Actinacidiphila yeochonensis CN732: one gene and its partner. Each later gene encodes a partner of the first gene's protein in a complex. Links are inferred from orthologs where the notes say so. Each region holds a gene or a part of one and is shown in the gene's direction. Other genes may lie near its edges. The genes, in order: tig and rpsG.

What was found.
Region 2: the proteins of tig (region 1) and rpsG are in contact, whole or in part, in a crystal structure (PDB 3GTY), measured with the Thermotoga maritima proteins. The link is inferred for Actinacidiphila yeochonensis CN732 from one-to-one orthologs. Residues at the interface, in WP_004081061.1 of Thermotoga maritima: Glu122, Val124, Val129, Leu130, Tyr133, Glu188, Gly259, Ile262, Tyr263, Glu266, Ser270, Glu273, Gln274, Glu277, Arg308, Gln311, Ile312, Ser315, Tyr316, Glu325, Arg329, Arg336, Leu363, Phe366, Trp367, Arg373, Leu377, Arg381, Leu384, Glu387; in WP_004081843.1 of Thermotoga maritima: Lys34, Lys52, Lys55, Glu59, Arg62, Gln63, Glu66, Asn67, Lys69, Val71, Arg95, Ala109, Lys110, Lys111, Gly112, Arg113, Pro114, Glu117, Glu121, Ile124, Ala125, Tyr127, Asn128, Asn129, Thr130, Gly131, Lys135, Asp139, Arg142, Met143.

What each region holds. Positions count from the first base shown.
Region 1 is NZ_JQNR01000003.1:920,995-934,027, reverse strand. What follows is about bases 3,590-6,494. They hold tig (trigger factor), read left to right. Parts: upstream 3,590-4,289; coding sequence 4,290-5,699; downstream 5,700-6,494. Other genes in these bases: BS72_RS05460 (ATP-dependent Clp protease proteolytic subunit), read left to right, coding at 6,152-6,494; BS72_RS05480 (hypothetical protein), read right to left, coding at 3,590-3,614. Outside these bases: BS72_RS05500 (asparaginase), read left to right, coding at 1-227; BS72_RS05495 (hypothetical protein), read right to left, coding at 192-386; BS72_RS05490 (SpoIIE family protein phosphatase), read right to left, coding at 564-1,706; BS72_RS05485 (GNAT family N-acetyltransferase), read left to right, coding at 1,905-3,170; more of BS72_RS05480, read right to left, coding at 3,231-3,589; more of BS72_RS05460, read left to right, coding at 6,495-6,772; BS72_RS05455 (ATP-dependent Clp protease proteolytic subunit), read left to right, coding at 6,880-7,518; ATP-dependent Clp protease ATP-binding subunit ClpX, read left to right, coding at 7,813-9,096; BS72_RS05445 (hypothetical protein), read right to left, coding at 9,186-9,929; BS72_RS05440 (valine--tRNA ligase), read left to right, coding at 10,327-12,963. UniProt on the Bacillus subtilis protein: Involved in protein export. Acts as a chaperone by maintaining the newly synthesized protein in an open conformation. Functions as a peptidyl-prolyl cis-trans isomerase.
Region 2 is NZ_JQNR01000005.1:1,912,911-1,929,415, forward strand. The notes cover bases 2,179-5,115. They hold rpsG (30S ribosomal protein S7), read left to right. Parts: upstream 2,179-3,380; coding sequence 3,381-3,851; downstream 3,852-5,115. Other genes in these bases: BS72_RS20045 (helix-turn-helix domain-containing protein), read left to right, coding at 2,179-2,417; rpsL (30S ribosomal protein S12), read left to right, coding at 3,006-3,377; fusA (elongation factor G), read left to right, coding at 3,891-5,115. In the rest of the region: BS72_RS20030 (hypothetical protein), read right to left, coding at 244-462; BS72_RS20035 (hypothetical protein), read right to left, coding at 459-1,166; BS72_RS38505 (hypothetical protein), read right to left, coding at 1,294-1,623; more of BS72_RS20045, read left to right, coding at 1,935-2,178; more of fusA, read left to right, coding at 5,116-6,017; tuf (elongation factor Tu), read left to right, coding at 6,191-7,384; BS72_RS39590 (glycosyltransferase family 4 protein), read right to left, coding at 7,545-8,783; BS72_RS38515 (Cdc6/Cdc18 family protein), read right to left, coding at 8,690-10,006; BS72_RS20080 (NACHT domain-containing protein), read right to left, coding at 10,071-14,417; BS72_RS20085 (hypothetical protein), read right to left, coding at 14,443-15,150; BS72_RS20090 (hypothetical protein), read right to left, coding at 15,381-16,505.

The sequences.
Region 1 (13,033 bases):
CCGGCACCCTGCGTCCGGCGCAGGCCCGGGTCGCCGTCCTCGCCGCCCTGCTCGCGGCGGGCGACACCAAGGGGGCCGACGGGGCGAACCGGGCCGAAGGGGGCGGCGGGACCCCCGGGGCCGCGGACGGGAACGGCCCGGCGGAGGTGCTGCGCCAGGTGCTGCGGGCCGAGCCGCAGTCCCTGCCCGCGTCAGAGCTTTATCTGGCTGATGGTGTCGGCCACTGAGTTGAGGAACCGGTTGATGTCCGGCGCCATGTTCGACGAGGCGAGGAAGAAGCCGAAGAGCGCGGCGACGATGGCAGGCCCCACCTTGATGGAGTTGGCACGGATCATCACCACGAGAACGATCGCCAGCAGCAGCGCGGCGGACAGGGAGATAACCACAGCGGTTCACTTCCTCTTTCGGTAGGCCCTAGCCGGTCCGGGGACCGCGCCTGCCGCCCCCGTCCGCCCGGTACCCATACTGCCATCGTCCGGGCGGCCGGGGGGCGTCATCGGCACTCCGCCCCCGGGGCCTTCCGGTCGCTTCCGGCGTGGGCCCCATACTCCCATTCCCACCGCCTAGTCGCGGCACACCAACAGCAACGCCCGGTCGTCGTTGACGTCTTTGGCCACCGCCTCGATCAACCGCCAGGCGGCGCCCCGGAATCCGGTCGCCACCAGCCGTTCCGCCTCGCCCATCAGCCGGTCCATGCCCTCGGAGATGTCCCGGTCGGCGGTCTCCACCAGCCCGTCGGTGAACAGCATCAGCATGTCCCCGGAGGCCAACGTCCCCTTGCAGCCGTGGAACTCGGCGCCGTCGTAGACGCCCAGCAGCGGACCCTCGGCGGCCTTCTCCTCCCAGCGCCCGGTCCCGGCGTGCAGCTGAATCCCCGGGAGGTGCCCCGCGGACAGCAGTTCGTAGTCGCCGCTCTCCAGGTCGAGCACCAGGTGCACCGAAGTGGCGAACCCCTCGTCCCAGTTCTGCCGCAGCAGGTAGCCGTTGGCGGCGCCCAGGAAGGCGTGCGGCGGCAGCGAGCCCAGCAGCCCGCCGAACGCCCCCGACAGCAGCAGTGAACGGGACGCGGCGTCCATGCCCTTGCCGGACACGTCGGTGAGCACCGCCTCCAGCACCCGGCCGCCCGAGGTGCGGGTGGCCACCACGAAGTCCCCGGAGAACGACTGGCCGCCGGCCGGGCGCAGCGCCATCTCCGCGTGCCAGCCGGCCGGCAGGTGCGGCAGCCGGCTCTGCACCCTGATCCGCTCGCGCAGGTCGAACAGCATGGTGTGGCCCCGCCGCCACGGCACCCCGACCCGGGCCCTGAACTGGGCGATCACCAGCCCCGTCAGGGCCACCGCCGTGACCAGCAGCACCGTGCCCGGGGTGACCCGCGCCGGGCCCTCCCGGTACGGGCCCAGCACCGCCGACTCGACCACCAGCGCCAGCGCGGAGCCGGCGTACAGCAGGAGCAGGCTCGCCGGGCGCAGCAGCAGCCCGCCGGCCAGTATCGGCAGCACCAGGGCGCCCGGCGGGCACCACACGGGTATGAACACCGTGGTGACCGCCAGCACCGGTATCGCCGCCGCCACCACGGCCAGGCCGGCCCAGTCGGAGGCGTCGCCGCGGAAGTAGTCCACCCCGACACGGCGCACGGCGACGCGGATCCGGTGCAGCCTTCTGCGCCACCGGAGCCGGAACTCTTCGCCCACCACCGCGTCAACCATGTTCGGGCGACCCTACCGAGCGATCCGCGCCGTGTGCAGGGCGGATGGGCTGTGAGCTTGCCCCGGGGGCGCGCACGGGGGCTCGCCCGTCCTCGGACCGGCCGTCGGCACGCCCCCGCCGCGCGCTTCGCCGCCACCCGAACTCCCCTTCCGTTTAACGGTTCGCCGCCCACCGCGCCAGGCTGGTAGGCAGGTGCCATGGCGATCGAATTCAGAGAACTCGGCCCGGAGTACTGGGACCTCTTCTACAGCCGGCTGGAACGCGCGTTCAGCAGCCCCCCGGACTCGGTGGAGGAGCGCGCCCAGTGGCGCCGGGTCGCCGAGTTCGACCGGATCACGGCGGGCTGGGACGAGGGCTCGCTGGTCGCCACCTCGGGCGCGTTCAGCTTCCGCATGACGGTGCCGGGCGGGTCGCCGCTGCCGGTGGCCGGTGTGACGATGGTCTCGGTCCAGTCCACGCACCGCCGCCGCGGCGTGCTCACCGCCATGATGCGGCGACAGCTGGACGACATCCGCCGCCGCGGCGAGTCGGTCGCGGTGCTCACCGCCTCCGAGCCGGCCATCTACGGCCGCTTCGGCTACGGCGTCGCCAGCCGGCAGCTGCGCGGCGCCGTCGACACCACCCGGGTGCGCTTCGCCGCCCCCGAGGGCGTCGACGAGCTGCGGATGCGGCTGGTGGACGCGGCCGGCGCCGTGGAGGCGTGCGAGGCGGTGTACGCGGGGCTGGTGCCGAGGCGGCCCGGCATGCTGGCCCGGCAGCCCGGATGGGAGACCCAGCCGCTGCTGCCCCCGACCACCCCGGCCGCCTCGGGCGGGCTGCTCTGCGTGCTCGCGGAGTCCGGCGGCGAGCTGCGCGGCTACGCCCGCTACTGGATCACCCCGCACTGGTCGGCCGCCGGACCCGAGTCGGTGGTCCAGGTGCGCGACGTGGAGGCGCTCGACCCGGTCGCCTACGCGGCGCTGTGGCGGTACCTGGCGTCCATCGACCTCACCGCCGAGGTCGCCTTCGGCAACCGCCCGGTGGACGACCCGCTGCTCCACCTCGTCTCCGACGTCCGCCGCTGCGGGCTGAACCCGCGCGACGGCTTCCACCTGCGGCTGGTGGACGTCGGCGCCGCGCTCCAGGCCCGCTCCTACACCACGCCGCTGGACGTGGTCCTCGACATCGACGACCCGTTCTGCCCCTGGAACACCGGCCGTTGGCGGCTCAGCGCGGACGGCGGGAGCAGCGGGGGTGCCGACGGTAGCGGCACGGACGGCGGGGGCGCGGTGTGCGAGCGCACCACCGACCCCGCCGACCTCGCCCTCGGCGTCCGCGAGCTGGGCGCGGCCTACCTCGGCGACACGAGCCTGCACTCCCTGGCCGGCGCCGCCCTCGTCCGCGAGCTGCGCCCCGGCGCCCTCGCGGCCACCGCCCGAGCCTTCCACTCCGACCAGGCCCCCTGGCTCCCGCACGGCTTCTGAGCCGCGGCGCGCCGCCCCCGCTCCGGTCGCCGTGATGCGGGGGCGGGCAGGCGGGGCGCGTCAGCGCCCGACTCCGGGGCACCGGGAGCCCCGAACCGCCGGGCGGCGCACGTAGAGGATGACCAGCGCCGCCAGCAGGGCGCCTCCGGCGAACGAGAGGAGTCCGCCGAGGCGAAACGTCCGGTGAGGGCCGAAGAGTATGTACCCGCCGTAGAACAGATGCGTGGCGGCGGCCACGCACGGTACGAACAGGCGGCCCGCGTTCGGGACGAGGTCCCGCCATCCGAGCGGCTCCCGAGGCCGGGTGGGCCACCCCCGGAACCACTCCCCGAGCCGCTGGCGCAACGGCGGCCGGGTGGGCGATCCCTCGACCCACTCGGTGAGCCGCCGGCCCAGCGGCACGCGCGGCAGCGCCGCACCCCGGTGCCTTCCATGTTCAGTCACAGCAAGATCATGGGCCTCGGGGCGCGAGGAGCCGCGCGCGGGTACCTGGAACGCGCTCGGAAACGGCAGCGGCCCAGGTGGCGGAGTGAACTCCGCCACCTGGGCCGGGTGCGTGGAGCGGGCGACGGGAATCGAACCCGCGTAGCTAGTTTGGAAGACTAGGGCTCTACCATTGAGCTACGCCCGCAGCGCCAGTGATTCTGGCACATCGCATACTAGCCGGTCGAACCGGCGCGGCCGCGCGTGAATACCGGCTGCCCGCGCGTACGGGGCCATGTACTCTACGTGTCGCACCAGCGGGGTGTGGCGCAGCTTGGTAGCGCGTCCGCTTTGGGAGCGGAAGGCCGTCGGTTCGAATCCGGCCACCCCGACCACCAGGTCCGCCGCGGGTCGTGTCCCGCCGTCGTCTCCGGCCGCGGTCACGGCCCGCCGCGGCCCCACTGGGCCCGCCACGGGGCCGGAGGGAACCCGGACCGGCCCCCGGGCAGGCCGCTGCAGAGCCTGCGGCACGGCTCTCCGGAGGTCCTCCGGATTCCGCCGCGACCGACCCCGTCCAGTGTGTTTGGCGCTACCGGTAGGATGGGCGGTCGGCGACCGTCGCGCGGCCCCGCCCAGGGCGGAACCGCAGGCGGGCGAGTCGCCCCCATCACCGTAAAGCCCCAAGGAGACCCAACCGTGAAGAGCGCCGTCGAGACTCTGAACCCGACTCGGGTTCGACTCACTGTCGAGGTGCCCTTCGAGGAGCTCAAGCCCAGCCTCGACGCGGCGTACAAGAAGATCAACCAGCAGATCACGGTGCCGGGGTTCCGTAAGGGCAAGGTCCCCGCGCGCGTCATCGACCAGCGGTTCGGGCGCGGCGCGGTCCTCGAAGAGGCGATCAACGACGCGCTGCCGAAGTTCTACACGAGCGCGGTCACCGAGGGTGAGCTCGCGGATCGTGCGCTCGGCCAGCCGGACGTGGACATCACCGAGTTCAACGACGGCGACGAGCTGAAGTTCACCGCCGAGGTCGAGATCCGCCCGACGATCGAGATCCCGGACTACTCCGGCATCGAGGTCACCGTGGACGCGGTCGAGGTCTCCGAGGAGGACGTCGAGAAGTCGCTGGAGCAGCTGCGCGACCGCTTCGCCTCGACCACCTCCGTGGAGCGCGCCGCCGCCGAGGGCGACGTCGTGGTCGTCGACCTGGAGGCGTCCGTCGACGGCGAGGTGCTGGAGGACGGCGTCGCCAAGGGCGTCAGCTACACCATCGGCTCCGGCCAGCTGCTCGACGGCATCGACGAGGCCGTCACCGGCCTGGAGAAGGGCGGCTCGGCCACCTTCACCTCCGACCTCCAGGGCGGTTCCGCCGCCGGCCGTGCGGCCGAGGTCAAGGTCGAGGTCACCGACGTGCAGGCCCGCGAACTGCCCGAGCTGGACGACGAGTTCGCGCAGCTCGCGTCCGAGTTCGACACGCTGGAGGAGCTGCGCGCGGACTCCCGCAAGCGGCTGGAGCGGGTCAAGGGCTACGACCAGGCCACCCAGGCCCAGGAGAAGGTCCTCGACGCCCTGATCGAGCTCATCGAGGTGCCGATCCCCGAGAAGCTCCTGCAGAGCGAGGTCGAGACCCGGGTCCACAACCTGGAGCACCACCAGTTCCCGGCCCTCGGCCTGACCTGGGACAGCTACCTGGAGCGCGAGGGCAAGACCCGCGAGGAGCACGACGCGGAGCTGGAGGCCCAGGCGGTCAAGGGCATCAAGACCCAGTTCGTCCTCGACGAGCTGGTCAAGACCGAGAAGCTGTCGGTCAACCAGGAGGAGCTCACCGAGCACCTCGTGCGCCGTGCCGCCTCCTCCGGCATGACCCCGGACCAGTTCGCCCAGGCCATCGTCGAGAACGGCCAGGTCCAGCTGCTGGTCGGCGAGGTCGCCCGCGGCAAGGCGCTGGCCACCGTGGTCGAGGCCGCCAAGGTCACCGACAGCAACGGCGAGACCGTCGACCTGTCCGACGAGGACGAGGACGGCGAGACCGTCGAGGCGTCCGACGACGCCGAGGCCGCCGAGGCCGAGGCCGGCGACGACGCCGAGGCCGGCAAGGACGCCTGAGCCGGTACCGCACCGCGCCTGAGCCAGGCTGAGCACAGCCGCTGAGGCGGTCCACGGGCCCGAACGCCGCACCGCGTTCGGGCCCGTGGCGTCGGATGGTCCGGGCGGGGTGTCCAGGCGTCCGTTTGGCCGGGCCTCCGGGCCCGTCCGGGCGCCTCTCCGCTGTCTCCGGCCGTCTCCGGCGTGCCTCCCGGGCGCGCGGGTCCGCCGGGCACCGCGTCAGGGTCCGCCGGGCGCCTTCCGGTTGAGCCGGACGTCCGGGCGCGGCCGCTCACCCTGCGCTCACAGCGAACAGTTCCCCGTAGGGGATGGCTCCACCCGACCTGCGCGTTAGGGTCCATGGATAGGAGGGCAGGGGGTAGCGAAAGCAGGCGGCCGCCCCCGGCCCGCACGAAGACCGTGACGGCCACTCGACCGTCCGACAACGAGCAGGTGGACACGTGACGACTCCGATGCCTTCCGCCGCCGGCGAGCCGACCCTCGGCGGTCTCGGCGACCAGGTCTACAACCGACTGCTCAACGAGCGCATCATCTTCCTCGGCCAGGCCGTCGACGACGACATCGCCAACCGCATCACGGCGCAGCTCCTCCTCCTGGCCGCCGAGCCGGAGAAGGACATCTACCTCTACATCAACAGCCCCGGCGGTTCCGTGACGGCCGGCATGGCGATCTACGACACCATGCAGTTCATCAAGAACGACGTGGTCACCATCGCCATGGGCATGGCCGCCTCGATGGGCCAGTTCCTGCTCACCGCGGGTACCCCCGGCAAGCGGTTCGCGCTGCCGAACACCCGCATCCTGATGCACCAGCCCTCGGCCGGCCTGGGCGGCTCCGCGAGCGACATCAAGATCCAGGCCGAGCAGCTGCTGCACACCAAGCGGCGGATGGCCGAGCTCATCGCCCAGCACTCCGGGCAGACCTTCGAGCAGATCACGAAGGACTCCGACCGCGACCGCTGGTTCTCCGCCGAGGAGGCCAAGGACTACGGCCTGCTGGACGGCGTGATGACCTCCGCGGCGCACGTCCCCGGCGGCGGCGGCACCGGCGCGAGCGGCCCGGACGCCTCCTGAGCCCCGCGAACACCCAGACCCATCACCAGGAGCACCAGGAGACGGTGGACGTGAACCTCGTGAAGAACCCCTTCAACTTCCCCGGCGGCGGCCTGTACGAGCGCGCGATGGACGAGCGCCACGGGCTGGCCGGCGCCGAGGCGCGCTACGTGATCCCGCGCTTCGTCGAGCGCACCTCGCAGGGCGAGCGCCAGTACGACCCGTACGCGAAGCTCTTCGAGGAGCGGGTGATCTTCCTCGGCGTCCAGATCGACGACGCGTCGGCCAACGACGTGATGGCGCAGCTGCTGTGCCTGGAGTCGATGGACCCCGACCGCGACATCTCGATCTACATCAACAGCCCCGGCGGCTCGTTCACCGCGCTGACGGCGATCTACGACACCATGCAGTTCGTCAAGCCGGACATCCAGACGGTGTGCATGGGCCAGGCCGCCTCGGCCGCCGCGGTGCTGCTCTCCGCCGGCAGCCCCGGCAAGCGGATGGCGCTGCCCAACGCCCGCGTGCTGATCCACCAGCCGTACACCGAGACCGGCCGCGGCCAGGTGTCCGACCTGGAGATCGCCGCCAACGAGATCATCCGGATGCGCCAGCAGCTGGAGGAGATGCTCGCCAAGCACTCCACCACGCCGATCGAGCAGATCCGCGACGACATCGAGCGCGACAAGATCCTCACCGCTGAGGAGTCGCTGGCCTACGGCCTGGTGGACCAGATCGTGTCCACCCGCAAGTCCTCGCTGAGCGTCTGAGCAGGGCACCGAGCGCCGGCCGCCCAGCGAGGGCGGCCGGCGTGCTCACCGGACCGGACCGCGGCCGACCGCGGCGTTCACAGGTCGGCAAGGCGGTCTGTCAAGGCCGGGCACTGCCCGATCCGGTCCGACGGCGGTAAGCTGCCCCGCCCGGGCCTCCGGCGGACTCGTGTACGCGAGTCCGGTCAAGGGGGGCCCACACGGGGGGCGCGGCAAGGTACCGTCGAAGAGAAGCACCAGGCTCCGTTGAAGGTCGGCGGACCCAGGCGACTCCAGGCAAAGGGGAAAGACCTCGTGGCACGCATCGGTGACGGCGGAGATCTGCTGAAGTGCTCGTTCTGCGGAAAGAGCCAGAAGCAGGTGAAGAAGCTCATCGCAGGCCCCGGTGTGTACATCTGCGACGAGTGCATCGACCTCTGCAACGAGATCATCGAGGAGGAGCTCGCCGAGTCCTCCGAGGTGCGCTGGGAGGACCTGCCCAAGCCCCGGGAGATCTACGAGTTCCTGGAGAGCTACGTGGTCGGCCAGACCCCGGCCAAGAAGGCCCTCTCCGTGGCCGTCTACAACCACTACAAGCGCGTCCAGGCAGGCGAGAGCGGCCGTGCCGGCCACGACGACGCGATCGAGCTGGCCAAGTCCAACATCCTGCTGCTCGGCCCGACGGGCTCCGGCAAGACGCTGCTGGCGCAGACCCTGGCCCGGATGCTCAACGTGCCGTTCGCCATCGCCGACGCCACCGCGCTCACCGAGGCCGGCTACGTCGGTGAGGACGTCGAGAACATCCTGCTGAAGCTGATCCAGGCCGCCGACTACGATGTCAAGAAGGCCGAGACCGGGATCATCTACATCGACGAGATCGACAAGGTCGCCCGCAAGAGCGAGAACCCGTCGATCACCCGGGACGTCTCCGGCGAGGGCGTGCAGCAGGCGCTGCTGAAGATCCTGGAGGGCACCACCGCCTCGGTGCCGCCGCAGGGCGGGCGCAAGCACCCGCACCAGGAGTTCATCCAGATCGACACCACGAACGTGCTGTTCATCGTCGGCGGCGCCTTCTCCGGTCTGGAGAAGATCATCGAGTCCCGGGCCGGCGCCAAGGGCATCGGCTTCGGCGCCACGATCCGCTCCAAGCGCGAGATCAGCATGTCCGACCCGTTCTCCGAGATCATGCCCGAGGACCTGGTGAAGTTCGGCATGATCCCCGAGTTCATCGGGCGGCTTCCGGTCATCACCAGCGTGCACAACCTCGACCGCGAGGCGCTGCTGCAGATCCTGGTCGAGCCGCGCAACGCGCTCGTCAAGCAGTACCAGAAGCTCTTCGAACTCGACGGCGTGGAGCTGGAGTTCGAGCTCGGCGCGCTGGAGGCCATCGCCGACCAGGCGATCCTGCGGCAGACCGGCGCGCGCGGTCTGCGGGCGATCATGGAGGAGGTGCTGATGTCGGTGATGTACGAGGTGCCCTCCCGCCAGGACGTGGCCCGCGTGGTGATCACCGCCGACGTGGTGCACTCCAACGTCAACCCCACCCTGGTGCCGCGCGACCCGCGCATGGGCGGCCAGGGCGAGCAGAAGAGCGCCTGAGCGCCACCGCGCCACGCGAAAGAGGGGCGCCCGGTCCGAGGTGGACCGGGCGCCCCTCTTCCGCGTCACGCGGGCGGTGGCCGGCGGCCCTACGAACCGACCTGGACCTCGACGTCGTTGCGCACCTTGGCGGTCAGGTCGCCCGCGTCGGCTATCGAGGGGGCCGAGCCCGTGCCGGCGAGGGCCGCGGGGACGTCGACCGGCAGCACGTAGGCGACCGTGCTGTAGTCGGCCCAGACGCAGACGGTGGTCTTGATGGTGAGCTTGTGGCCGTCGCTGTCACCGGTCTCGGTGACCTGCTGGCACTTGATGACGGCGTCGCTCTCCATCCCGGCCGGTTCGACCAGCTGGGGGCTGCCGGACGTCGTGATCGTCGTGCCGTCCTTCTTGTCCGCCTCGGTGCCCGCCGCCAGCAGCGCGAACATGCCGTCCACGACCTTGCCGGGGTCCTTGACCTTGCCGTAGACGCCGGAGAACTCCAGCAGGTCGGTGGCCGTGATCAGGCTGCTGCCCTTGGCGTAGCCCGCGGTCACCTGGGTGGGGTCGGTCACGCCCAGCGCCTTGATCTTGCCGAGGTCGCTGTCGTCGAAGCTGTCCTCGTCCCCCATGTCGGGGTCCTTCGTGTAGTCGCTCGCGACCTTGTCCGGCGTGGTCAGCCGGTACGTCTTCCCGTTGTCCGCGAGCGAGCCGCCGCCGCTGCTCTTGTGGGCGAGGAGGAGACCGCCGCCGGCCAGGGCCAGCACCACCACCACGGCGCCGATGATGACGCCGGTGCGCTTGCCGTTGCCGCCCTGGGGCGGCGGCGCCGGGTAGCCGTAGCCCTGCTGCGGCACCTGGCCGTACGGCGGCTGGCCGTAACCCGGCTGGGGCTGGCCGTACGCGGGCTGCTGGCCGTACCCGCCGGGGCCGGCTGCTGCGGGTAGCCGTACCCGGGCTGCGGTTGGCCGAAGCCGGGCTGGGGCTGGCCGTAGCCGGGCTGCTGCGGGGGCTGCGGAGGCTGGGGGGCGCCGTAGCCGCCCTGCTGAGGAGGCTGCGGGGGCTGCTGGGGCGGGCCGTAGCCACCGCCCTGGGGCTGCTGCCCGTAGGGGCTCGGCGGCGGCTGGTCGTAACTCATGGATTCGTCCCCTCCGTTAACGAGTCCGCTCATCCTCCCGGACGAGAGGCCCTGCTCACACGGTGTGGGGGCAACTGATTCGTAACGGCCCCGCGGACCGCCGTAGAATCCGTACCGTGACCGACAACACTCAGCAGGGCCGAACCGCCGGCCCCGACAGCGCCGCCCCCGAACTGCCGACCCAGTACGCGCCGGCCGAGGTAGAGCGGAAGCTGTACGAGAGCTGGGTAGAACGCGGTTACTTCGAGGCCGACGCCAAGAGCGCCAAGCCCGCGTACACCATCGTCATCCCGCCGCCGAACGTCACCGGCACCCTGCACCTGGGCCACGCCTTCCAGCACACCCTCATGGACGCCCTCACCCGGCGCCGCCGCATGCAGGGCTACGAGGCGCTGTGGCTGCCCGGCATGGACCACGCCGGCATCGCCACCCAGAACAAGGTCGAGCAGCAGCTCGCCGAGGAGGGCCTGTCCCGCCACGACATCGGCCGGGAGGCGTTCGTCGAGCGCACCTGGCGGTGGAAGGAGGAGTACGGCGGCCGCATCCTCGGCCAGATGCGCCGGCTCGGCGACGGCGTCGACTGGTCCCGCGAGCGCTTCACCATGGACGAGGGCCTGTCCAGCGCCGTCGGCACCATCTTCAAGCGCCTCTACGACGACGAGCTGATCTACCGCGCCGAGCGCATCATCAACTGGTGCCCGCGCTGCCTGACGGCCATCTCCGACATCGAGGTCGAGTACCAGGACGACGACGGCGAGCTGGTCTCGCTGAAGTACGGCGAGGGCGACGACTCCGTCGTCGTGGCCACCACCCGGGTCGAGACGATGCTCGGCGACACCGCCGTCGCCGTCCACCCCGACGACCCGCGCTACGCGCACCTCATCGGCCGCCGGATCAAGCTGCCGCTGACCGACCGCACCATCCCCGTCGTCGCCGACACCCACGTCGACCCCGAGTTCGGCACCGGCGCGGTCAAGGTCACCCCCGCCCACGACCCCAACGACTTCGCCATCGGCCAGCGCCACGGCCTGGAGTCGCTGACGATCATGGACGAGCGCGGCGTGATCACCGTGCCCGGCCCGTTCCAGGGCCTGGACCGCTTCGAGGCGCGCTCGGCCATCGTCGAGGCGCTGCGCGAGCAGGGCCGGATCGTCGCCGAGAAGCGCCCGTACGTCCACTCCGTCGGCCACTGCTCCCGCTGCAAGACCACCATCGAGCCGCGGCTGTCGCTCCAGTGGTGGGTGCGGGTCGAGCCGCTGGCCCGCGCCGCCGGTGACGCGGTCCGCGACGGCCGGGTGAAGATCCACCCGCAGGAGATGGAGAAGCGGTACTTCGACTGGGTCGACAACATGCACGACTGGTGCATCTCGCGCCAGCTGTGGTGGGGCCACCGCATCCCCGTCTGGTACGGCCCGAACGGCGAGCAGGTCTGCGTCGGCCCGGACGACGAGGCGCCCACGGGCGAGGGCTGGACCCAGGACACGGACGTCCTGGACACCTGGTTCTCCTCCGCGCTGTGGCCCTTCTCCACCCTGGGCTGGCCGGAGCGCACCCCGGACCTGGAGAAGTTCTACTCGACCGACGTGCTGCTCACCGGCCACGACATCATCTTCTTCTGGGTCGCCCGGATGATGATGTTCGGCCTGTACGCGATGGACGGCAAGGAGCCCTTCCGCACCATCGCCCTCACCGGCCTGGTGCGCGACGAGTTCGGCAAGAAGATGTCCAAGTCCAACCCCAACTCGGTCGACCCGCTGACCTGGATGGACGCCTACGGCTCCGACGCCGTCCGGTTCACCCTGGCGCGCGGCGCCAACCCGGGCGCGGACGTGCCGATCGGCGAGGACTGGGTCCAGGCGTCGCGGAACTTCGCCAACAAGATCTGGAACGCCACCCGTTTCGCGCTGATGAACGGCGCCACCGTCGAGGGCCCGCTGCCCGACCGTGAGCAGCTCTCCGGCACCGACCGGTGGATCCTGTCCCGGCTCAACAGCGTCGTCGCCGAAGTGGACGCCCTCTACGAGGACTTCCAGTTCGCCAAGCTCAGCGACGCCCTCTACCACTTCGCGTGGGACGAGGTCTTCGACTGGTACGTCGAGCTGTCCAAGACCGTCTTCGCCCAGGGCGGCGAGGCGGCCGCGGCCAGCCGCCGGGTGCTCGGCGAGGTGCTCGACGTGACGCTGCGGCTGCTCCACCCGATCGTGCCGTTCGTCACCGACACCCTGTGGACCACGCTGACCGGGCGCGAGTCCGTCGTCATCGCCGAGTGGCCGAAGGACAGCGGGTTCCGCGACGCGGACGCCGAGGCGGAGATCGCCGAGGTGCAGCGGGTGGTCACCGAGGTCCGCCGGTTCCGCTCCGACCAGGGCCTCCAGCCCGGCCAGCGGGTGCCCGCCGAACTCACCCTCGACGGCACGCTGCTGGTCCCGCACGAGCCGGCCATCCGCCAGCTGCTGCGCCTCCAGCCGCCCGGCGAGGGCTTCCACGCCACCGCCACCCTGCCGGTGGCCGGCGCCCGGGTCGCCCTCGACCTGTCCGGCACCATCGACGTGGCGGCCGAGCGCAAGCGGCTGACGAAGGACCTCACGGCGGCGCAGAAGGAGAAGTCCGACACCGAGCGCAAGCTCGGCAACGAGGCGTTCCTGGGCAAGGCACCCGAACCGGTGGTGGCCAAGATCCGCACCCGGCTCGCCACCGCCGAGACGGACATCGCCCGCATCACCGCCCAGCTCGCCGCCCTGCCGCAGGGCTGACGACCGGGTAACGGCCCACCCGGGAGGCGACGCCACCTCCCGGGCGGGCCGCACGGGTACGGATCGCCTC
Region 2 (16,505 bases), on another replicon or contig:
CGCCGATGGAGGAGTCCGCGTGACAGAGGAGCCCCCGTCGGCCGGTGGGGCCTGCGGGGGCTGGAGTGCGTGGGCCGTCCCCCTCCCGGCGCCGTCCCCCTCGCCGGGAGGGGGAGGGGGCGGGGGACGGAGAAAGCCCCCGCTGGCCGGTGGCGATGTCGCCGGTGGCCTGCGGGGGCTGGGTGGGAGCCGGGGAAAGAGGAAGGGGTAGGGGACGGGCGGAGGAAGAGCGGAGGGACGGGGTCAGAGGGCGGGGCGGTGGTGGGCCCGGCGCTCGGCGGCGAACACGTCGGCCAGGTGGAAGACGTGCGCCCGGCCCGCCTTCCCGGACGCCGCCAGGTATCCCAGCTGCACCCACTTGCGGATCGTCGCCGTCGCCACCCCCACCTCCCGGGCCGCCAGCTCCGCGGGAACCAGCACCGGCAGCCCGTCGACGGCCCCGCCGTGGCGCCGGCCGGTCACCGCGCCACCTCCGTGCCCGCGGGAGCGGCGGGCGGTGGCGCGTCCATCGCGGCGGCGAAGCCGTCCCGGTTCCCGAGCGCCCCCCACGCCGCCTCGTCCCAGACGTGGCGGTAGGCGGCGTCGTCCCGGCACCCGCAGTCCGCGTCGGCGCAACGGCAGGCGGGGTTGACGCACAGCACCGCGCGGCGCGCGGGGAACGCCCGCAGCGAGACGGAGTCGCAGAACGGGCACCGGCCGGGCACTCGTACCATCTGCTCGGTGTCGCCGAGCGCCCGCGCGCACCGGCGTGCCATACGGCGGGCCTCGTCGCGCACGTGCCGCGCGAGCACCGGCTGCCCGGCGATCACGCCCAACAGGGCCCCGACCCGCAGCAGCCGCTCGGGCACCGGCGCCCGGCGGGGCAGCGGCAGCCCGAGCTTGGCGTGCACCGCCTCCTCCAGCTCCACGACCCCGTCGCTGATGTCCCGGATCGCGTCCGAGACGTGCAGCCGCAGCGGGGCCGCGCTGTGTCCGGGTACGGCCAGGCCGTGGCGCTGCTGGACCGTGAGGGCGTCCTGCCGCTCCTCGCGCAGCAGCCGGGACTCGCGCGCCCGGCGGGCCTGCTCGGCGCGGGCCCGGGTCTCGGCGTCGTGGCCGGCCTCCCGCGGCCGGCCCCGCCCGGGTGCCAGCTCCTCGGACAGCTCGGGGAACTGCCGCACCAGCATCCCGATCCACAGCGCGGCGTCACGCACGGCCTGCTCGGCCTCGGCCTGCTCGGTGCCGGTCGGCCGGGTGCCGGTCCGCTGGGCGTCGGCCTGCTCGGCGCCGGTCGTCGGCGCGGGTCCGTTCCGCTCAGCCACGGGTCCCCCTCCCGGTCGCGAGGGCGCGGCCGCGCACGGCGTGAGCGGCGGGGCCGGAACCGGCGGGCGGGGAGACGGTCGCGCCCGGGTCCTGTGCCGGAACGCGCACAGGTGTGCCGTTGCGCCACAGGCGTCCGGCGCACACCCCGTCGAACCAGGAGGCGGCGGGAGCGACGATCTCCTCGCACTCGCGCCGTACCGTGCACACCTGGCACGCCCGCAGTGCGGGCGCCGCCTCCGACGCGCGCCGGGCGAAGACCGCCTTGGCCGGGAGGCCCGCACAGGCTGCGGCCTCCTGCCAGGGCGAAGCGGGGAGGGACATGGAACCTCCGTGAGAGTCCGCGGTCGCTGGACGCGACGCGCTCGGCAACGGTGCCATGATGCGTGCGAGCGCGCAACTAAACATCCGAAGAGCCCCCCGCGTTCCGCGTCGGGGCGCCCGTATCCGGAGTCCGGCTCTTCCGGCTGTGGGCGTTCTGTCGCGATGGTGCGTCGGCTTCCATTGCTCAGAGTAAAACGTTGGCCTAACCTGCACGGTTTCTCCAGGCTCTCTCCATGAATTGCGTGCGAGAAGGCACGTAATTTAGTGCGCGCAAGCGCGGTAAACTGAGGCCCCCTGGAGGGAGCAGGCGCATGACCACCACCGAACTTGACGCCTTCGCCAGCTGGGTCGAGGCCCTGATGCGTAGGCGTGGATATGACATCGACAGCCCCCGTGGCGGGGGGCGGTCGCGTGTCGCCGATGAGGCAGGCGTGCACAGGGCCGCGGTGACCCGGCTGCTGCAGCGTCAGAGCATGCCCGATCTGGAGACCACCCGGCGGCTGGCCCGCGTCCTGGACGTGCCGGTGCGGGACATGCTGATCCGCTCGGGCCGGCTGACCGCCGAGGAGCTGCCGCTACCAGCGTCGACCGCGGGCCCGGCGGCCCGGGCGGTCGCCGCGGAGCTCGACGCCGACACCCCGCCGACCCTGGAGGAGCTGGCCGAGGTGCTCGGCGTGCCCGCCGACCGCCGGGACATGTTCGTCAGGGTGGTCGGCCAGTTCCTGCCCGGCGAGGCCGACGCGCCCCCCAAGGGGGGCACCGCGCGCGTCGGCGAGCCGGCCGGCTCCGACTGACGACCGTCCCGGCCCGGCCGCCGGGAGCTGAGCCGCGCGCTCGCTCCCTCCCCTTGACGCCTTGGTCCCCGCCGGGCGCGTTCCCGCCGGGCGCGTCGCCGCCGGTCGGCCCGACGGCAGCGGTGGCGGGGCGACTCCCGGTGCGGCGCGGACGGTGCGGCCGCGGCGCGCTGCGCTATAACGTGGTCCCGCCGCGGTCGGTGGCCGCCGCCGGAAGGAGCGGCGTGCCCGGACTGCGGGGCGGGCCGGGGCGAGGTGGGGCGGCCCGAGTGGCCGGCGGCTGTTCCCCGGCGCCGGGGTGAGGCGTCCCCGGCGGGTTGACCGGCGGTGATCGCGGGCCGTGCGGCGGGCCAGCCGTATGTTTTTTGACCCCAGCCGATGCGATAGGTACGCTCTCGTCTGTGCCTGGGGTGTGCCCGGGTCCTTGTGCGTGCCATGCGACCGTATGAGGAATCCGAGGCCGCGACACCCATTCAACGCACTCTTCCGGATCTCCGGATACGTGCGGGGTCAGCGACACACCCGACCGCGTGGGTCGGAGCCCCAGGTTAGAAGTAACGAGATCGGCACACAGAAACCGGAGAAACGGTGCCTACGATCCAGCAGCTGGTCCGGAAGGGCCGGCAGGACAAGGTCGAGAAGAACAAGACGCCCGCGCTGAAGGGGTCCCCCCAGCGCCGTGGCGTCTGCACGCGTGTGTACACGACCACCCCGAAGAAGCCGAACTCGGCGCTCCGTAAGGTCGCGCGTGTGCGTCTGACCAGCGGCATCGAGGTCACCGCCTACATCCCGGGCGAGGGTCACAACCTTCAGGAGCACTCCATCGTGCTCGTGCGCGGCGGTCGTGTGAAGGACCTGCCGGGTGTTCGCTACAAGATCATCCGCGGTTCGCTTGACACCCAGGGTGTCAAGAACCGCAAGCAGGCCCGCAGCCGCTACGGCGCCAAGAAGGAGAAGTAAACAATGCCTCGTAAGGGCCCCGCCCCGAAGCGTCCGGTCATCATCGACCCGGTTTACGGTTCCCCTCTGGTGACCTCGCTCGTCAACAAGATCCTGCTGCACGGCAAGCGCTCCACCGCCGAGCGCATCGTGTACGGCGCTCTGGAAGGCCTGCGGGAGAAGTCCGGCAACGACCCGGTCATCGCCCTCAAGCGCGCGCTGGAGAACATCAAGCCGACCCTTGAGGTCAAGTCCCGCCGTGTCGGTGGCGCGACCTACCAGGTGCCGGTCGAGGTCCGTCCGGGCCGCCAGAACACCCTGGCGCTGCGCTGGCTGGTCGGGTACTCCCGCGCCCGCCGCGAGAAGACCATGACCGAGCGGCTGATGAACGAGATCCTCGACGCCAGCAACGGTCTGGGCGCCTCCGTGAAGCGCCGCGAGGACACCCACAAGATGGCCGAGTCCAACAAGGCCTTCGCGCACTACCGCTGGTAGTCGCTACCCCCATCGAGAACCGAGAGAAGACTGAGCCACATGGCCACCACTTCGCTTGACCTGGCCAGGGTCCGCAACATCGGGATCATGGCCCACATCGACGCGGGCAAGACGACCACCACCGAGCGGATCCTGTTCTACACCGGCGTCTCCTACAAGATCGGCGAGGTCCACGACGGGGCCGCGACGATGGACTGGATGGAGCAGGAGCAGGAGCGCGGCATCACGATCACGTCCGCCGCGACGACCTGCCACTGGCCGCTGAACGACGTCGACCACACCATCAACATCATCGACACCCCGGGCCACGTCGACTTCACCGTCGAGGTGGAGCGTTCGCTGCGCGTGCTCGACGGTGCCGTGACGGTGTTCGACGGCGTCGCCGGCGTGGAGCCCCAGTCCGAGACGGTGTGGCGTCAGGCCGACCGCTACGGCGTGCCCCGCATCTGCTTCGTCAACAAGCTCGACCGCACCGGCGCGGAGTTCCACCGCTGCGTCGACATGATCGTGGACCGCCTCGGCGCGACCCCGATCGTGATGCAGCTGCCGATCGGCGCCGAGGCCGACTTCAAGGGCGTGGTCGACCTCGTCCAGATGAAGGCCCTGGTGTGGTCCGCCGAGGCGACCAAGGGCGAGATGTACGACGTCGTCGACATCCCGGCCACGCACACCGAGGCTGCTGACGAGTGGCGCGGCAAGCTCCTTGAGGCCGTCGCCGAGAACGACGACGAGATGATGGAGCTGTACCTGGAGGGCACCGAGCCCTCCGTGGAGCAGCTGTACGCGGCGATCCGCCGCATCACCATCAACTCGGGCAAGGGCGGCGGCACCACCGTCACCCCCGTGTTCTGCGGTACCGCGTTCAAGAACAAGGGCGTGCAGCCGCTGCTCGACGCCGTCGTGCGCTACCTGCCCTCCCCGGTCGACATCGAGGCCATCGAGGGCCACGCGGTGAACGACTCGGACGAGGTCGTCACGCGCCGTCCGTCCGACGAGGAGCCGCTCTCCGCGCTGGCGTTCAAGATCATGAGCGACCCGCACCTGGGCAAGCTCACCTTCGTCCGGATCTACTCCGGTCGCCTTGAGGCGGGTTCGGCTGTGCTGAACTCGGTGAAGGGCAAGAAGGAGCGGATCGGCAAGATCTACCGCATGCACGCGAACAAGCGTGAGGAGATCGAGTCGGTCGGCGCCGGCGACATCGTCGCCGTCATGGGCCTGAAGCAGACCACCACCGGTGAGACGCTCTGCGACGACAAGAAGCCGGTGATCCTGGAGTCCATGGACTTCCCGGCTCCGGTCATCCAGGTCGCGATCGAGCCCAAGTCCAAGGGCGACCAGGAGAAGCTGGGTGTCGCCATCCAGCGTCTCGCGGAGGAGGACCCCTCCTTCCAGGTCCACTCGGACGAGGAGACCGGCCAGACCATCATCGGCGGTATGGGCGAGCTGCACCTCGAGGTGCTGGTCGACCGTATGCGGCGCGAGTTCCGGGTCGAGGCCAACGTCGGCAAGCCGCAGGTCGCGTACCGTGAGACCATCCGCAAGGCGGTCGAGCGGGTCGACTACACCCACAAGAAGCAGACCGGTGGTACCGGTCAGTTCGCGAAGGTGCAGATCGGCATCGAGCCCCTTGAGGGCGGCGACGCGTCCTACGAGTTCGTCAACAAGGTCACCGGTGGCCGCATCCCCCGCGAGTACATCCCGTCGGTGGACGCGGGTGCGCAGGAGGCCATGAAGTTCGGCATCCTGGCCGGCTACGAGATGGTCGGCGTGCGCGTCATCCTGATCGACGGTGCCTACCACGAGGTCGACTCCTCCGAGCTCGCCTTCAAGATCGCCGGTTCGCAGGCGTTCAAGGAGGCCGCGCGGAAGGCCAGCCCGGTCCTCCTTGAGCCGATGATGGCCGTCGAGGTCACCACGCCCGAGGACTACATGGGCGACGTGATCGGCGACCTGAACTCCCGCCGTGGCCAGATCCAGGCCATGGAGGAGCGCAGCGGCGCCCGCGTCGTCAAGGGCCTGGTCCCGCTCTCGGAGATGTTCGGCTACGTCGGTGACCTGCGGTCGAAGACCTCGGGCCGGGCCAGCTACTCCATGCAGTTCGACTCCTACGCCGAGGTTCCGCGGAACGTCGCCGAGGAGATCATCGCGAAGGCCAAGGGCGAGTAGTACTCGTCTAGGCTTGACAGCAGGCTTCGGGGCATACCGCCGCGAATCCCCGCGAACCCCTCCGGGGGCTCTGGCGGGGGTGCGCGGCGGGTGCCCCGGCAGTCGGCAACCCAGCAAAGATCACCTGGCGCCGATGAAGCAAGGCGTACAGATCCACTCCCAGGAGGACCCCAGTGGCGAAGGCGAAGTTCGAGCGGACTAAGCCGCACGTCAACATCGGCACCATCGGTCACATCGACCACGGTAAGACGACCCTTACCGCGGCGATCACCAAGGTGCTGCACGACGCGTACCCGGACCTGAACGAGGCCTCGGCCTTCGACCAGATCGACAAGGCGCCCGAGGAGCGCCAGCGCGGTATCACCATCTCCATCGCGCACGTCGAGTACCAGACCGAGTCGCGCCACTACGCCCACGTCGACTGCCCCGGTCACGCGGACTACATCAAGAACATGATCACCGGTGCGGCGCAGATGGACGGCGCCATCCTGGTGGTCGCCGCCACCGACGGCCCGATGCCGCAGACCAAGGAGCACGTGCTGCTGGCCCGCCAGGTCGGCGTGCCGTACATCGTGGTCGCGCTGAACAAGGCCGACATGGTGGACGACGAGGAGATCCTGGAGCTCGTCGAGCTCGAGGTGCGCGAGCTGCTCTCCGAGTACGAGTTCCCGGGCGACGACCTGCCGGTCGTCCGCGTCTCCGCGCTGAAGGCGCTGGAGGGCGACAAGGAGTGGGGCGAGAAGCTCCTCGGCCTCATGAGCGCCGTGGACGAGGCCATCCCCACCCCCGAGCGCGACGTCGACAAGCCGTTCCTGATGCCGATCGAGGACGTCTTCACGATCACCGGTCGTGGCACCGTCGTCACCGGCCGCATCGAGCGTGGTGTCCTGAAGGTCAACGAGACCGTCGACATCATCGGCATCAAGCAGGACAAGACCACCACCACGGTCACCGGCATCGAGATGTTCCGCAAGCTGCTCGACGAGGGCCAGGCCGGTGAGAACGTCGGTCTGCTGCTCCGCGGCATCAAGCGCGAGGACGTCGAGCGCGGCCAGGTCATCATCAAGCCGGGTTCGGTCACCCCGCACACCGAGTTCGAGGCGCAGGCGTACATCCTGTCCAAGGACGAGGGCGGCCGCCACACGCCGTTCTTCAACAACTACCGTCCGCAGTTCTACTTCCGGACGACCGACGTGACCGGCGTCGTGACCCTCCCCGAGGGCACCGAGATGGTCATGCCGGGCGACAACACCTCCATGACCGTCCAGCTGATCCAGCCGGTCGCCATGGAGGAGGGCCTGAAGTTCGCCATCCGTGAGGGTGGTCGTACGGTCGGCGCCGGCCAGGTCACCAAGATCAACAAGTGATCTCCGGCCTGCGGCGGGCCTGACGCCGTAACGGGAGGGCCCCGGGTGCGCGAGCACCCGGGGCCCTTCTGCGTTCGGCGGGAAGCCCCCGGGACCGGTTCGGGTTCCGGGGGCTTCCCGCCGGCTGGACGGTCCCGGGCCGGGAGCGGATCGGGAGGGGTCACCGCTCCAGCGCGGTCAGCAGCTTCTCCACCGAGCCGGCCCAGGTGAGGCGGGCGGCGAGGTCCTGGCGGAGCTTCTCGGCGCGGGCGAACTCGTCCTTCGGGTGGAGCAGGACGCGCTCGATGGCCCGGGCCCAGGTGTCGGTGTCCGTGTCGGTGTCGTGGCCGGTCGTCGGCACCACGCAGGCCGCCGCGGCCTCCGGGTCCAGCTCGGCCCGCAGCAGCTCGCCCAGCCCGCTGCGGCTGCTGACCAGCACCGGCCTGCCCTCCACCAGGGCTTCCAGGCCGGAGAGGCCGAAGCCCTCGGCACGCGAGGGCATCACCACCACGCTGGCCCGGGCCAGGTCGTCGGCGAGGGACTGGCCGTCGGTGGTGAAGGGACGGGCGACGATCGGCAGGTCGGCGCCGCCCCGCCACTCCTCCAGCCGTTTGAGCTGCTCCGCCACGTCCTGCTCGGGCACCCCGCGGACCAGCAGCTCGACCGGTTTGGCGCCGGTCTGGAGCTGCCGCCAGCCGGCCACCCTGGCGCAGGCCCGCACCGCGATGTCCAGCCCCTTGAGCTCCCAGTCCTCCACCCGGCCGGTGATCAGCACCGTCATGGGGGACCCGGCAGGCACCCGGGCGGGCTCGGGGTCGCCGAGGTCGAAGCCCGGGTCGAAGCGCAGCGGCTCCCGGTCGGTGCGCAGCCCGAGGGAGCTCAGGAACCGGTCGTGCAGCCGGGGCCCGACGGCCACCGTCCGATCGGCCGCGCGGGCCAGCCCCAGCTCGATCTTGGTGCGGGCGTCGGCGTTGTGGACGGCGTCCTCCTCCCGGTCGGGCTTGAACCACTCGATCTCGTCGGGTGCCATGTGGACGAAGTGCAGCCTGGTGGCCTGCCAGAAGTAGATCTCCGCGAGCAGCAGCGCGATCGGGCCGGTGATCCGGCTGTGCCCGATCACCAGGTCCGGCAGCACGCCGACGGGCAGGGCGGGCCGGCGCAGCAGCGCCGTCATCGCGGACACGCCGGGCAGCGGCGGTGGCACGAGCAGGGTGACGTCCTGTGCCGCCGCCTCCTCGACCTCCGCGGAGGTGGCCTGCGGCACCAGGCAGAACACCCGCACCCGCTGTCCGGCCAGCGCCCAGCACAGCCGCTGGTTGAGGGTGCTCAGGCCGCCGTGCGCCGAACTCCACTCGGTGGCCACCACCAGCGCGGTGCAGCGGTGGCCGCCGGTACGGGCGCCGCCCGGCCGGCCCAGCACCCGGGGATCGCGGACGTAGCCGGTGAGGGCGGGGGAGAAGAGCCGCAGGTCGGCGCCGTTGCGGACGACGACCCCGAGGTCGGTGAGGTCCCGCAGCTGCCTGGACTCCGGCACGGTGTCCGCGTCGCAGCCCGGGGCCGTTCCCACGCCGTGGCCGAGGGTCGCGGTCGCAGCGCCGGAGGGCGTGGTCGCGCCGCCGGAGGCCGGGGCCGGGGCCGAGGCCGGGCCGCCGGAGGCCGGGGCCGCGCAGCCGCCGAGGCCCTGCGGCTCCCCGGGGCCGGCGCCACCGTCGCGCCGTCGGCGACGGCCCGCAGCAGGTCCCCGCCGCCCGCTATGTCCTCGTCCAGCTCCTCGACCAGCCGGGAGAAGTAGCTGCGGAACTCGCCGGCCTCCGCCTCGGCCGCGGCGGCCACGTCCAGCCGTCCGGTCTCCCGGTGCTGCTCCACCAGCCGCCGGCACAGCACCCCCAGCAGGTAGGGGTGGAGCCCGGACCAGGCCAGCAGCTCGGGCAGTACGGCGGACAGGTCGAGCCCGGCCCGTCGGGCCCGGTCAACCATCCGGCCCGCCTCGGCCGCGGTGAACAGCCCGACGTGGACGCGTTCGCCCATCACCTGGTCCAGCCGGGAGCCGCCGGCCGCGTCGGTCTCGATCGCGGCGAGGGGGCGCCGGGAGATGGTCAACAGGCCGACGGGGTAGTCGGGTTCGCTCGCCAGCGTGCGCAGCAGCTGGAACGCCGAGAGCTCCGGCAGTACCCGGGGCGCGCGGTCGAAGTCGTCCATCACCACCAGCACGTGGCGGCCCCGCTCGCCGACGGCGCCGAAGAACTCGGCTATGGCGCCCGGCAGTTTGAGCAGGTCCCGGGTGTCGCGCACCGGTGCGGCCAGCGCGGCCAGCTCCGGCAGGTCCGGGAAGGCGGTCGTGATCTGCTCGGCCATGGCGCCGAAGAGCCCGTAGACGGAGGGCTGCCGGCCCACGCTCAGCCACACCACCGCCAGGTCGCGGCGGCGTTCCGGGCCGATGCCGGCCAGCGCCCGGGCGACGAGGCTGCTGCGGCCGGTCTTGCTGAGCCCGAACAGGCTCAGGTTGGCCGGCCGTCCGGGCACCTTCCACACGGCGGTGACCTTCTCCAGCAGCGCGGGACGGTCGACGAACGCCGACCCGGTGGGGAGGCCGTCGACGAAGTCGTACGGGTTGGCCGGGCTGGTCGGGCCGGCTGGGCTCACGACGGCCTCACCGCTCCTCTCACGACTCCTCTCACCGCTCCTTCCACCGCTCTCACGGCTCGTCTCAGTGCGTCTCGGACGGCTCGCACGCGGTCCCGTCCGGATGCGGCACGGCCGGGGCGGCCGCCGCGAACCGCAGCAGCCACGCCTCGTAGAGGCCGACGACGATCCGGTACCCGTCCCGCTCCCGCGTCACCACCCCGTGCGCCTCCAGCGCGTCGAGCAGGCCGGGCGGCAGCGGCCCGACGTGCGCGCGGGCGATGTCGGCCGCCGACGCGGGGACCGGCTCGTGGCCCTGGCGGCGGCAGGACCGCGCGACGGCGGCCAGCAGGGCCCGCACCCGGAGCTTGGCCGGGGCGCCGGCCACCAGGACCGACGTCTCCAGGTTGTCGAAGTCGGCCTCGGTCAGCGCGCCGACCATGGCCTCCGCCACCTGCGCGACGTCCGCCTCCGTCACCAGGCGGGCGTTCTCCTCGTTCATGCGGGCGACGATCTTCGCGCACAGCCGCTGCACGTAGAAGGGGTTGCCGCCGGAGAGCCGGAAGATCTCGGCGAACGCCCGCCCCCGGAACCGGCTGCGGCTGCCCTCCAACGGTTCGGCCAGCTGCGCCGGTTGCTCCACGAGCGCGCGGGCGCCCACCTCGTCCAGGTAGCTGACCCGCTCGATGCCGAAGACGCCGAACGCGTTCGGGTCGGCCGTGACCAGCTCCTCGATGTCGGACTGCCCGACGAGCACCAGGTGGAAGAGCTGCCGCTCGACCAGCGCCTTGAAGGCCGTCATGAACGACGCCGGCAGGGCGCCGTCGCGCACCCACTGCTCCACGTACTGGAACTCGTCGATGAAGACGACCCAGGGCGGCCGGTCCGGGCAGGCCCTGCGGTACGCGGTGAACAGGGCGGCGCAGTCGTGCACCGGGTCCGGGCTGGTGATCAGCCGGTCCCGGTCGAAGCCGGGCGGCAGCAGCCGGACCGGGCCGGCGACGGTCTGCTCGGCCCCGTCCAGGATGCGCCACAGCACCACACCGAGCAGGCGGCCTGCGCTGTTGAGCGCGTCGGTGGCGTTGAGGCCGCCGAGGTTTCCGACGTCCACCACGGGCAGGCCGTCCTCGGCCGCGAGCAGCCGCAGCAGTTGCAGCCGGATCGAGGACTTGCCGGTCCGCTTCTGGCCGATCACCGCGATGCCGGCGCCGGGTGTACGGGCGTTCCGCAGCCGGGTCCTGACCCGCGCGACCAGCTCCTCGCGGCCGTAGAACATGCGCGGGTCGTCCACCGGGCGGCCCAGGGCGCCGTCCGCGTACGGGTTCGGGTCCACGGGCGCGGGGGCGCGGTCCACGGGCAGCGTCAGCCGCCCGAGCACGGGCGGGGCCGACTGCCCGTCCTCGTGGCTGAGTTCGACGTCCATGGCGACGTCCATGGCGACGCCCGCGGTGGTGTCCGGGGTCTCGGCCGGGACCACGACGGCGCCGATCCCGCCGTGCCCGTGGCCGAACCCGTCGTGCGGCCCGGCGGCCGTCTCGAACCGCACCTCCACCACGCAGCTCGCCCCGCCGCGCACCATCGGGGGCAGGTCCACGGTCTGGGCCGCGGGCCGCAGGCGCTCAGGATCGGCGGTGACGGTGAGCCGGCCGGCCCGCACCGGCGCGCGGCCGTCCGCGTTGGCCACCCGCACCTGGACGCCGACGGTCTCCTCGTGCAGCCTGGCGGCGGGCAGGGCCGCGCTGATCTCCGGCTTCGGCGGCAGCTTCGCGGCCAGCTCCGCCCGGGCGGAGCGGACCAGCTGCTGGACGCGCGCGGCGGCCGGCTCCACCAGCTCCACCGACAGCGCGGTGGGCACCTTGGCGACCTCCTGCCGCAGCATCCCGGCGACGCGGTCGGCGGCGCGCAGGTGGGCGTCCTTCTCCTCGTAGCGCCAGTAGTCCAGTGAGCGGTCCAGTTCGGCCACCGCGGCGGCCAGCCGGGTGAGTTCACCGCTGAGCGGCGGCGTGGTGTGCGGGCCGTGCGCGGCCAGCCGGTCGGCTGCCTCCCGTAAAGCCGCCCGTTCGAGGCCGAGCTGGCCCAGCCAGCCCAACCCCAGGACGAGTTCGCGCCGCCGGCTGCGCCAGCTCTCCACCAGCCGCGCCCACGCCTCCAGCGGCGGCAGCCCGTGCAGCTCCTGCTCGGCCAGGAACACGTCGGCGGCGTGGGCGAGTTCGGTGTCCCTCCGCAGGCACGCCTGGACCGCGTCGGCGGCTCCCTCGTGCGAGGCCAGCAGCGGCACCAGCTCCCGCAGGCCGTTCGGGCCGTGGTGCTTGAGGCGGCGGCGCAGCGCCCGGACTATGTGCTCGGTGCCTCCGCAGTCGGGCTCGGGCAGGTCCTGCTCGCCGGTGAGGTAGGCGGTGACGGCCGCGGCCATGTCGGGGCCGCTGCGCTCCCTGCGGTCCATCCCGCTCAGCGCGGCCAGGCACAGGTCCCGGGCGCCGCTGCGGTGCTCGGGGTAGTGGCGCAGCGCCAGCGCGACCAGGCCCTGGCCGCGGTAGCGGTCGGCCTCGGCGGGCAGGTCGCTGTCGTGGAAGAACACGGCGGCAGTGAGGAGGAGTTCGGGGTCGCGGGCGGTCCACGGCAGGCGCAGCGCCGACACCGCGTCGCGCAGGTCGGCCCGCTTCCAGGCGGCCAGGCGTGCCGTGTGCTGCCGAAGCACGTAGTCGGCCAGCGGGGACGCGGGGGCGGGCAGCGCGGACAGCCGGCCCACCGGGTGCCGGGCGTCGGACGGCTCGGCCGAGACCGTCGGTTCGGGCCGTTCGGAACGGGGACCGTCGACGTGCGGCCGGCGGCCGTGGAAGCGCAACTCGCTGCGGACGCCGGGGGACACCCGCGGGCTGACCTCGGCGATGCGCCGCGCCAGGTCCAGGGAGGGCTGCGTGCCGGCGTCCAGGCAGGCGGTGACCACCGGGGTGGCGTCGGCGTCCGCGGCCCACAGCGCGATGGTGCTGTGCCAGGCCGGGTCGGTCACCCGCTGGGTGAGCAGCTCGACCCGCTCGTCCGCGCGGATCTGCTCGGCGGCGAGGTAGTCCTGGAGGGCGCGGTAGGAGAACGCGTAGAAGCCGTCCCTGTCCTGGAGGAGGACGCCGGCTCGCTCCAGCATCTCCAACTCGGCGCTCAGCGAGGTGACGGAGCGGTGCGGCAGGTGCTTCGCCACGGCGTACACGGCCTGTTCGGCGGGAATGGCGGTGCGGTCGGCCACGAGTATCTCCAGGGCCAGCGCGCCGGCCGCCCGCACCAGCCGGCTGCCGCCCGACGCGCCCCGGCCGCGGAGCTTCCGGGCGATGAGCGCGTCCAGGACGGCGGCGTAGGCGTCCAGCGCCCTGCGGGCCGGCGGGGCGGAGGGGGTCGCGGTGTAGGCGCCGACGATCAGCGGGAGCATCATCGGCGAGGCCGCCAGCTCCGTCAGCCCGAAGCCGTCGAGCCAGGTCCGGACGAGGTCGGCGGTGGGCCGGTCGGCGGCGGGCGGCCCGCTCCCGCCGACCACGCCGGCCAGGGTGTGCCTCGGCTCGCGGCTCCGCAGCAGCCGGCCGACGCGCTCCCGGACCCGCTCGCCGGTGAGCGGCAGGACGCGGACCACCGTGGCCGGCCCCAGCCCGAGGTCGACGGTGCTCTCCTCGCGGGTGGCCAGGACCCAGGAGTTCCCGGGGTAGGCGGCCATCTGCTCGCGCAGCCACTCGGCGGTCATCCGGCCGTCCACCGATCCCGGCGCGGTCTCCTCGGCGAGGCCGTCGAGGATGACGACGCACGCCCCGCGCTCCAGCCACCGCTCCTTCCACGGGCCGGTGACGCGTCCTCCGGTCCAGGCGCGTGCGGAGAACTCTCCGAGCGGCACGCTGTAGTGGGACCCGGCCAGGTTGAGCCCGCTGACCCCCAGCAGCATCGGCACCGGCCGGGCGCGGTTGCGCCGGGAGCGGGCCGCCAGGTCGACGGCGAGCTCGCGGAGCAGCAGCGACTTGCCGGCGCCGGGCTTGCCGGTGAGGACGACGAGGCGCCCACGAGCCGGGCTGACCAGGGGGAACAGGCGATCGGGGCGGGTCGTCCCGGGGTCGGCGTCCGGGGGCGCGGACACGACCTCCAGGGTGAGGCCGCTCGGGTACGGTTCGCCGACGAAGCGCATCCGCGGGTCCTGCCGGGCCTCCCACAGGGCCAGCACCTGGCGGTCGATGCCCAGGGAGTAGGGAGCCGGGACGAGCGCGTCCACGATCCTGAACACGATCCGGGAGGCGTGCCCGAGGGGCGCCCCCCTGAGCTCCTCCCGCAGCTCCCGCAGACCGCCGGAGCCGAGGCTCCGCGCCTGCCGCGAGGCGACCCAGGTGGTGAGCACGGTCGTGAGCCCGCCGAGGATCGCGGACCCTACGCCTAACTGGGTGAGCGCTTCCGCCGCCGCCACCGCCCTCTCCTTCCGTGCCCGCCCGCTACGCCGCCGAGAACACCGCCTCGGTCACGTCCCGTTCGAGGGCCGAGCCCAGGTGCCCGTACGTCTCGATGTTCGCGACGCGCACCAGCAGGCAGTAGCGGTCCTGCGAGGGTACGGCCGCGGCGAGCTCGCGGTGGGCCCGCTTGAGGAAATGGATCGCCGCGCGGTTGGCGACCGGCCCCTGCCCGCAGATGAGGATGACGGGCGCGGCGGCCTCCGCCGGGCGGAACTTGGCGACGAGGGCGTACTGCTGGTGCGCCTTGTCGTAGCGGTAGGTGCGGCCGCCGATCCGGAACGCGATGCTGTCCGGCCCGCTGTTCCACGGCAGGATGCGGAAGCCGGGCAGGTAGGCGGCCATGTGCCCGGCGGTGCGGGCGTTGGAGCCCGGGCCGCCGACGCAGAACTCGGTGCGGTCGCCGTTGCTCCCCCGGAAGCCTCCGCTGGACTCCACCGTCACCTCGCAGCCGAACTCGCCGGCCAGCGCGGCCACGTCGAGCATCGCCAGCACGTCCTCCTGGGCGGCCCGGGTCGGGGCGTCGTGCGCGTTGTTCATGACGATCAGGCACGTGCCGCCGGGGGCCAGGCCGAAGAAGCGGCCTCGCCGGTTGAGCGCGCGCAGCCGCTTGCCGCGCTCCCACAGCCACACCAGCACGCCGCTGATCACGCTGGTCGCCAGCCCGATCGCGATGTTGACGATCACCGACACGGCAGCTCCACCCCCCGTTCCCCCCGGTCCGGCGCACGGCCCCGCCCTCGCACGAGGCCGCGGGCCAGTCTGCCACCAACCGGAGCCGGACATGCCGCGTCGGATTCACCCGCCTTCGCGCCCAACGGGCCCATCCCGCCGCGGCGTTGGCGGTCGTGCCGGTGCGGGGTGCCGGGGCGGGCCTCCTGGCTCACGCGTCCGTCAGCGGGTCCCGGCGGCCGGCTCCCTCGTCAGTGGCTCACCAGCCGGTCCGCCGAGCGGGCGGCCAGGGAGGCCAGGGCGGCCGTGACCAGCACGTCCATGAGGACGACCGTCGTCGGCGCGGCCAGCGACAGGGCCAGGGCCAGGCACCCGACGGCGATGAGCGGGCCGGCGGCGTACCAGGCGAGGTAGATCAGCGGGCCCGGGCCGCCCATCGGGGAGCCGCCGCCCAGGAACATCAGGTGCGTACGGGCCGGCCCGCGGCAGGCGCTGTAGAGGGAGGCGGCCGTGAACGGCGGCGCGCACAGCGGCACCAGCAGCAGCGCCAGCGGCGAGCCGTGGAGCGCGAACGGCACCGCCGCCAGCAGCCCCAGCACCGTGCCCAGCACCGCCGGCAGCACCCCGTGCCACAGCACCAGCGTGTGGAACCGGTACGGCGCCCACGCCGAGCGGCGCAGGTCGTCCGTCTCCACCCGGGCGGGCTCGGCCAGCGCGCCCACCGCCAGGTACCCGCACAGCAGCCCGACGACCAGGCCCACCGGCCGCCGCTCCCCGCCCAGGTCGGCGCCGACCCCGGCCGCCGTGGCGCCCGCCGCCGCCCACACCGCGGCCCGGCCCAGCCGGCCGGGGGAGCACAGCAGCGTCAGCAGGTCCCGCCAGACCACGACGTACCGCCGGGTCCGCCGGCCGCGCGGCGGCCGCAGCCGCACCCGGCGGGTGCCCTCGCCGTCGCCGGCCTCCATCAGCGCCAGCTTCGCCGCCCGCAGCTCCAGCGACCAGAAGACGGACGCGACGGTGGCCGCCGTCGCCGCCCGCGCCCTCAGGTGGGTGGTCGGCACCCCGGCGGCCTCGCGGTGCGCGAACCACACCGCCGCCGCCGTCCCGGCCAGCAGCAGCGCCACGGCCGCCGGCCAGCCCGGCACCCCGCCGCCGCACGCCCGCACCACCGGCTGCGCGGCCCAGCCCCACGGGCCCGACCACAGCTCCACCCACTCCAGCGGCCGCACCCGGTGCCCGTTCCCGGCCAGCGCCGCCTGCGCGGCCAGCGCGGCCAGCAGGAGGACGACGGGCCCGGTCCAGCGCCGTACGGTCCGTGTCCGGTGCGGGCGCCGCTCCACCGCCATGCCGAGCGCCACCGACAGCAGCGGCAGGCA